2 linked regions of the Chroococcidiopsis sp. TS-821 genome follow. The protein of the gene in region 1 interacts with the protein of each later gene in a pairwise test. Links are inferred from orthologs where the notes say so. Each region holds a gene or a part of one and is shown in the gene's direction. Other genes may lie near its edges.

What was found. The genes of interacting proteins can lie anywhere in the genome.
Region 2: the proteins of rplL (region 1) and B1A85_RS16810 interact in binary tests that used the Escherichia coli proteins (3 or more experiments, as listed by UniProt). The link is inferred for Chroococcidiopsis sp. TS-821 from one-to-one orthologs.

Annotation. Positions count from the first base shown.
Region 1 is NZ_MVDI01000008.1:157,510-161,057, reverse strand. Bases 1-2,812 are described here. They hold rplL (50S ribosomal protein L7/L12), read left to right. Parts: upstream 1-1,113; coding sequence 1,114-1,512; downstream 1,513-2,812. Other genes in these bases: B1A85_RS18400 (serine/threonine-protein kinase), read right to left, coding at 1,814-2,812; rplJ (50S ribosomal protein L10), read left to right, coding at 504-1,055; rplA (50S ribosomal protein L1), read left to right, coding at 1-247. In the rest of the region: more of B1A85_RS18400, read right to left, coding at 2,813-3,548. UniProt on the Escherichia coli protein: The binding site for several of the GTPase factors involved in protein synthesis (IF-2, EF-Tu, EF-G and RF3). Is thus essential for accurate translation.
Region 2 is NZ_MVDI01000007.1:13,720-18,571, forward strand. The notes cover bases 496-4,611. They hold B1A85_RS16810 (DNA polymerase III subunit alpha), read left to right. Parts: upstream 496-853; coding sequence 854-4,411; downstream 4,412-4,611. UniProt on the Escherichia coli protein: DNA polymerase III is a complex, multichain enzyme responsible for most of the replicative synthesis in bacteria. This DNA polymerase also exhibits 3' to 5' exonuclease activity. The alpha chain is the DNA polymerase catalytic subunit.

The DNA of each region.
Region 1 (3,548 bases):
CAAAGCAGGTAAATTAGAGTTTCGTGCCGATCGCACAGGAATTGTTCATGTTATGTTTGGTAAGGCATCCTTCTCACCAGAAGACTTATTGGTGAATCTTAAGGCTTTGCAGGAGACTATTGACCGCAATCGTCCTTCAGGTGCCAAAGGTCGTTACTGGCGGACAATGTTCGTGTCAGCAACAATGGGACCATCAATTCAAGTTGATATTAATGCCCTACGCGACATGAAATCTGAAGCTGCTTAGAGAGAGGTTAGAGAATGTTGATGTACTTAAATCTCTGAACTCTGACCCTTTCAAATCAAATAGATAAAGCCAGAGACAGCAGGAGCTTGCATAGCTTAATACCCTGCCGAGGTTTGTAACTCAATTGCTTAAATGTCACTTGTGCGAACCAAGTGGCATGGCGGTAGAGGTATAACCTGCTTAACCCTGGCTGATAAAGCTGGGGTTTTTGCTTTGAGTATTAGGCTACGCACAAGTTTAAGGAGGTGAGACAAAGATGGGTAGAACGCTAGAAAACAAGCAAGCAATTGTCGCTGAACTAAAAGAAAGTTTAAGTCAGTCGCAGCTAGCGCTTGTCATAGATTACCAAGGACTCACTGTTGCCGAGATTACCGATCTCCGTCGGCGACTGCGTCCTACAGGCACAACGTGCAAAGTAACCAAAAATACCTTCATGGGTATTGCGATTGATGGTCAGGAAAACTGGCAGCCAATGTCAGAATTTCTCCAGGGTTCTTCTGCCTTTTTATTAGTCAAAGAGGACATTAGTGGAGCCATCAAGGCTTACCAAGACTTCCAAAAAGCCAGCAAAAAAACGCAACTGCGTGGCGGCGTCATGGAAGGTCGGATACTCAAAGAGCCTGATATTAAAGCACTTGCAGACCTGCCATCCAAAGAACAACTGATTGCTCAAATTGCTGGAGCAATCAATGCTTTAGCAACCAAGATTGCTGTGGGAATCAACGAAGTTCCTGCTTCGCTGGGTCGCAGTATTCAAGCAATCTCAGAAAAAGACAAAAACAATGATGCCCAAAGCGATGCTGCATAGCTCGCTAAAACTGAATTGTATTTTTGTGAAAACAATTAAACATTACAGGAGTTAATCAATGTCTGCTGCAACTGACCAAATTCTAGAACAACTTAAGTCTTTAACTTTGCTAGAGGCTGCTGAGTTAGTCAAGCAAATCGAAGAAGCCTTTGGCGTTAGTGCTGCTGCACCTGCGGGTGGTATGATGATGATGGCTGCGCCTGGCGCCGCTGCTGCTGCACCTGCAGAGGAAGTCGAAGAACAAACTGAGTTTGACGTCATTCTGGATGAAGTACCTGCGGATAAGAAGATTGCAGTTCTTAAAGTCGTACGTACGTTGACCGGTTTAGGTCTAAAAGAAGCTAAAGACTTGGTAGAGTCTACACCCAAGCCTATCAAAGAAGCTGTAGCTAAAGAGGCGGCTGAAGACGCGAAGAAGCAGCTGGAAGAAGCTGGTGCGAAAGTCACTGTCAAGTAATTAAGCCGATCGGCTCTCGCCCTCTCTCAATCTCCCCCAACGCTGGGGGAGAACACTGCGATCGCAGATGCTCTACGCTTGCCGTTGGAGCTATTCAGACAAAGTGTGTCGCGCACGCTATGAGTAACATTTTATGAATAAGTCTACGGCGGGCTCCCTTGCGGGTAGCCCTTTGAGAGCGCAGTTGCTTCAAGTCAAGCGCAATTTTTTGTATTATGTATAGTTCTAGTCAATAGAATTAGGACTCGTATCGAAGCTCGTACCGATTTCCCTCTAACTTCTGACCCCCGCTATAGGAGATTCAGTGCAAGTCCGCATCCCATACGCCAATATAAATGCGATCGCGATCGTTGCGTTCGATGACTCCTTTGAGTTCACCCGTATTAAACGAGTAACGATTGGTACGACGTTGATAAACTTGCTGTAGCCCTTCATTGATCTCAGCAGAAGCATTACCATCTAACATTTGTTGCAAAGTTTCTTGCATAACTTGCGTACCGACAGATTGCGCAAAAGAGACCTCAGTTTGTCGCAGACGTCCAGAATTGCGGTCAAATAGATAACCTAGGGTAACTTGGTTAGGCTTGATATCGTAAATTGCCGCACGTGTATTACCCCAAAGACCTCTAGTTGTTTTTGTCGGATTGCCGAGTGTGGCTCGAACTTGGCTTTCGGCGGTACCTGTAGGAAATCCAGGAATTCTTGCAGTATTGGCTGAGGGCGCTGTATTTTCTGGACGAGGGGACGCAACAGGTGACGGTGAAGGTGTTGGAGGTGGTGTCTCCTCGACTGGTGGTGATGTTACTTCTGGTTCTTGTGGTTCTTGCGTTGGAACTGGCGTTTGCGCAAGAGGTTCCTCCTCGGTGGGTGATGGAAATAGTGGCGGTGGTGGTGTCGGAGACTCTACAGGAGGAAGTGTTGGTGACGCTACCAGCGGTGCGGTAGGTGATGGCGATAATTCTGGTGTTGGACTTGCTGCAACGGGAGGTTCGGGAATTTCTGGCGGTGTTGGGTCATCAAATGCTGCTTGAGGTTGTTGGCGAAAACTTGTAAAAAGTGCGATCGCTGCTAAACTTCCTGCAAGTAAACCACCAATTGCCAAGATGAACCAATTGTTTTTTCGCGATGGATACCCGCTAACAGGTGATGTTGGTGCTGGACTTATGACAGTACGCTGACGAGTACTGCTAGGAATAAATAGCGTTGCTTTTTGCTTATGATGATTGGCAATCCGGCTCATCGACTGCAGATCTTCCAACATCTTCATTGCAGTTGTGTAGCGATCGCGCGGATGATACTGAACTGCTTTGCCAATAACTGCGGCTAGCTTGGGACTTACATGGGGAACATAGCGCTGCCAAAGAATTTCTTCATTCGACGACGTTTCCAACTCTTGAGGTAGCTTTCCTGTCAACAGATAAATTGCTGTTAAGCCCAAGCTATAAATATCGCTAGCATATACAGGTCTTCCTGCTGCTTGCTCTGGTGACATAAACCCAGGAGTGCCAATTACCATTGTCTGAGTCACTTTACCTTGCGAATTGATCGCTGTTGCCATTGTTTCTTTGACAGCGCCGAAATCAATCAGCACAGGCTGGTTAGTAGACTCGCGCAAAATAATATTGTCAGGTTTAATGTCGCGATAAATAATTCCTTGACTGTGGACGTAATCCAATACTTGCAGTAAGCTAACTAAAATTTCACGGACAATGTTTTCGTTTAGCGGTCCTTCGGTTGCGACTTTACTTGCGAGTGTTTGACCTGGAATCCACTCTTGAACTAAAAAAAACTGACCGCGTTCGGAGAAATAGGCGTATAACTTAGGAATTTGCGGACTTCCTTCGCCTAAAGCTTCCAACGTTGCGGCTTCTCGCTGAAATCGCTGTTGAATCAGTTGATACATGCTAGGATCGTTCGCTAGCGGTTTGAGTTGCTTAATTACACATCGGCGGCGTGAAGGCATATGCGTATCTTCCGCTAGAAAGGTTTCGCCAAAGCCACCTGAACCTAGCATCTGAATGATTTGATAGCGATTG
Region 2 (4,852 bases), on another replicon or contig:
ATGGGTGGCGGTGTCTCAAAAGAAAAGCCAAAATGCTTCCTTCCTACCGCGAGTGGCGATGCAGCAGATTACATTGACAGATTTTATGCCTTTTACTCAACATTACCATCCACATCATCGCATTTATCACTATTTAAACCGCCAAACACTGACATAAGAACTTTAGTGCTAGAGCAAGACATTATTGATGTAAGAGGCGGAAGTACCAAGAACTTACTGGCGTTTTGGTAAGAATGGGGACTCGACACAGTTCTCAAAGCAGCTTGGGAAACCGGTGTCATCCTTACTGGCTTAAGAGCAGGTTCGATTTGCTGGTTCGAGCAAGGAGTTCCCTCACTTTTTGGAGAATTTTAACCGTGTTACTTTGTCTTAGCTGGCTCCAGGGCAGCAATTGCCACCATTATGATGGAGAATTAGAAAGAAAACCTGCTAACCCTCGTTTATTTTCTCTAGGAAAAATTATTGACGGATATGCCGTAGATGATGGCGAGGCGCTGCATTCTATTAAGAATAGACGAGAGCAGTAGTTCTCGCCCTTATGCAAAAGCTTATCGATTGCAAAAGTTGAATGGAGCAGTGCAAGAAACTCCCCTATCTCTAGGATACTTGGGTACGTGACAACGTTAAAGTAAAGAATACGTCTAGTGCATGCCTATGAGTCTTTCTGAGGGGGAGCGTTTTGTCATACTCGCGGAGATACCTGTGAAGAAGTGCTGAAAAATGCTCGAGAAGTGTTAGAGGTTGTGGTTGAATCGGCATAGAAGATGGTGAAACTTTGCCAGAACCTTTAACCGTAGGCAAGTCTTTTGAAGTGGCTTGAAGTACAATCTTTAATTCTCTGATTATAAAGTTTATGTCTTTCGTAGGTTTACATATTCATAGCGATTACAGCCTACTCGATGGTGCAAGTCAAATACCAGCACTCGTTGAGCGAGCTCATGAGTTAGGAATGAAAGCGATCGCACTTACCGATCATGGCGTGATGTATGGTGCGATCGAACTTATTAAAATTTGCCGAAATAAGAACGTCAAACCAATTATTGGCAATGAAATGTATGTCATTAATGGAGATATTGAGGAAAAGAAACGTCGTCCTCGCTATCACCAAGTTGTTTTAGCAAAAAACACAAAAGGTTACAAAAATCTTGTTAAGTTAACAACAATCTCGCACTTGAAAGGTATTCAAGGCAAAGGAATTTTCTCGCGTCCTTGTATCAACAAAGAGCTATTAAAAGAGTATCGTGAAGGATTAATTGTTACGAGCGCTTGTCTAGGAGGAGAGGTTCCGCAAGCGATTTTGCGAGGAAGATTAGACATTGCACGTAAAGTTGCACAAGAATATAAAGATATCTTTGGAGATGATTACTATCTAGAAATTCAAGATCACGGTTCGCAAGAAGACAGAATTGTTAATGTTGAAATCGTTAAAATTGCCCGAGAATTAGGAATTAAATTTATTGCGACAAACGATTCGCATTATATTTCTTGCTTTGATGTAGAAGCCCATGACGCGTTGTTGTGCATTCAGACAGGAAAATTAATTTCGGAAGACAACCGCATGCGCTACAGCGGGACAGAGTATCTCAAATCAGCAGAAGAGATGAGTCAACTGTTTCGCGATCACCTACCCGATGACGCGATTCAAGAAGCGATCGCAACGACAGTAGAAATTGCTGACAAAGTAGAACCATACCATATCATGGGCGAACCGCGAATTCCCAATTATCCGGTTCCCGCAGGACACACCGCCGATACTTTTTTAGAAGAAGTCGTCTGGGAGGGAATGCTACAACGATTTAATCGGCGATCGCGTAATGAAATTGACCCCACATATAAAGAAAGGTTGGATTATGAACTAAAAATGATTCAACAAATGGGCTTTTCTACTTATTTTTTAGTTGTTTGGGACTATATTAAGTACGCGAGAGATAATCAAATTCCGGTTGGTCCTGGGCGAGGTTCGGCTGCTGGTTCTTTAGTTGCTTATGCTTTAAGAATTACAAATATTGACCCTGTTCATCATGGCTTGTTATTTGAGCGGTTTTTGAATCCTGAGCGTAAATCAATGCCGGATATTGATACAGATTTTTGTATCGAAAGGCGCGATGAAGTTATTGAATATGTTACGCGAAAATACGGAACAGAGCGAGTTGCTCAAATTATTACTTTTAACCGCTTGACTTCCAAAGCTGTCTTAAAAGACGTGGCGCGGGTACTAGATATTCCCTATGGTGAAGCCGATCGCATGGCGAAGCTGATTCCGGTTGTGCGGGGTAAACCAACTAAACTTTCTGTGATGATTTCTGATGCTACTCCAGCACCAGAATTTAAAGAAAAATATGAAAACGATCCCAAAGTCCGCCACTGGGTTGATATGGCAATTCGCATAGAAGGAACTAACAAAACCTTCGGCGTTCATGCAGCGGGAGTAGTCATTTCTTCTGAACCGCTAGACGAAATTGTTCCACTACAAAGAAACAATGATGGTTCAGTGATTACCCAGTATTTCATGGAAGACTTGGAATCGCTGGGATTACTGAAAATGGACTTTTTGGGATTGAAGAATTTAACACTCATTCAAAAAACCATTGAATTAATTAAACAAAATCAAAATATTGATATTGACCCCGACTATTTACCTTTGGAAGAAAGAAAGGTTCAAAAAATCTTAGCCAAGGGCGAAGTCAAAAAAATGCCAAGAGAAGTCGAAAAAACCTACAAAGTTCTTGAAGAAGGTGAACTTGAGGGGATTTTTCAACTTGAATCTTCGGGAATGCGACAAATTGTACGCGATTTAAAGCCTTCGTGTATCGAAGATATTTCTTCAATCTTAGCTTTGTATCGTCCTGGTCCTCTTGATGCTGGGCTGATTCCCAAATTTATCAACCGCAAGCACGGTCGCGAAGCAATAGAATACATCCATCCACTTTTAGAGCCAATTTTAAACGAAACTTACGCGGTCTTGGTGTATCAAGAACAAATCATGAAAATGGCTCAAGATTTGGCAGGATATTCCTTAGGACAAGCAGATTTGTTACGCCGCGCTATGGGTAAAAAGAAAGTTTCCGAGATGCAAAAACATCGAGAAGCTTTTGTGGATGGTGCAGCTAAAAATGGTGTCAGAAAGCAAGTGGCTGAAGAATTGTTCGACCAGATGGTCAAATTCGCAGAATACTGTTTTAATAAATCGCACTCGACGGCTTATGGTTATGTCACCTATCAAACTGCGTATTTAAAAGCAAACTATCCTGTCGAGTACATGGCAGCTCTGCTGACGGCAAACAGTGGCGATACCGATAAAATTCAAAAATACCTGTCTACGTGTCTGAATATGAATATTCAGATCGAGCCACCAGACATTAATCGCTCTGGCGTCGATTTTACACCGGTAGCAGGCAAAATTTTATTTGGCTTATCAGCTGTAAGAAATGTCGGACAAGGTGCGATCGCGTGTATTTTAGAAGCCCGTGAAAAGGGCGGTGAGTTTCAATCGCTCGCTGATTTGTGCGATCGCGTTGATTTACGCGCTGTCAACCGTCGTACTTTAGAAGCTTTGATTCATTGTGGTGCGTTTGACAAACTCGAAGCAAATCGCAAGCAACTGATTGCAGATCTTGATTTGGTAATCGACTGGGCGCAATCGCGGGCGAAAGATCGTGCTAGCGGTCAAGTTAATTTATTCGATTGGAGCGGGATAGCAAACAATGACAATAACACTAATTACGAATTAGCACCCAAAGCCCCACCCGTAGCAGACTATCCGCCAATGGAAAAACTGCGATGGGAAAAAGAACTTCTTGGTTTTTACGTTTCGGATCATCCGTTGAAGTCACTGCGAGCGCGTACGCGACTTTTATCACCGATCAGTTTATCCCAACTCGGCGATCAGCACGATCGTACTTTACTTTGTGCTGTCGTGATGTTGACCAGTATTAAACCAGTGGTCACTAAAAAAGGCGATCGCATGGCAATCTTACAAATCGAAGATTTAACCGGACAAACCGAAGCTGTTGTTTTTCCGAAAGCTTACGAACGAATTGGCACATCACTTGTAGCCGATGCCCAAATGGTAGTCTGGGGTAAAGTCGATCGGCGTGACGATCAACTTCAGTTGATTGTAGAGGATGCTGAACCGATTGAGACGGTACAGTTAGTTATGGTAGAACTCGATCCTCAACAAGCAGCGACGCTTGATTATCAACACCGTTTAAAAAGCATCTTGCAAGAACAGCTAGGAGAGAAAGACAAGGCAAAAATCCCAGTTCTGGCGTCTGTGAAATTGGGCGATCGCAGTCAATTAGTACGCTTTGGGCGACAGTTTTGGGTTCAAAACAGCCAAGAAACCGTCGAAATGCTCAAATCAGCTAGCTTTTCTGCTTATACACGACCAATTAGTCAAATATTAAGCTAAGTATTGATTGCCGCATGTTCTTTGCTAGTTGGTGGTTGAGCGTTGGTCGATCGACCATTAACAGCCCTGAGGCTATGTTTGTTCGCGTACCAACTTATAAAGTTTTTGTAAAGATCTTTCAGCTTTATGCTATTTAGAATACTAACTCTATTGAAATTTTAAGTAATTTTACTGGTAAAATGTCAGGAATGTGTAAAGTTACCAGGTATTGCGCGACAAAAACATGAAGATTTAGTAAAGATTTCTCGAAGATGGTGCGACGTTTTTGGTCGCTCTGTGAAGATTCAGTGAAGATTGCGCTCATAAGGCTATATTTACTCTCTGCATAGAGGAGTATCTACGTCAAAATACTACGTATGCCCTATCGGGTTATGTGAAATTAAGCTAACCATAATTGGTAAAACCTGAGCTTACGTCAAACAAAGATTATTTGGCGTGGCT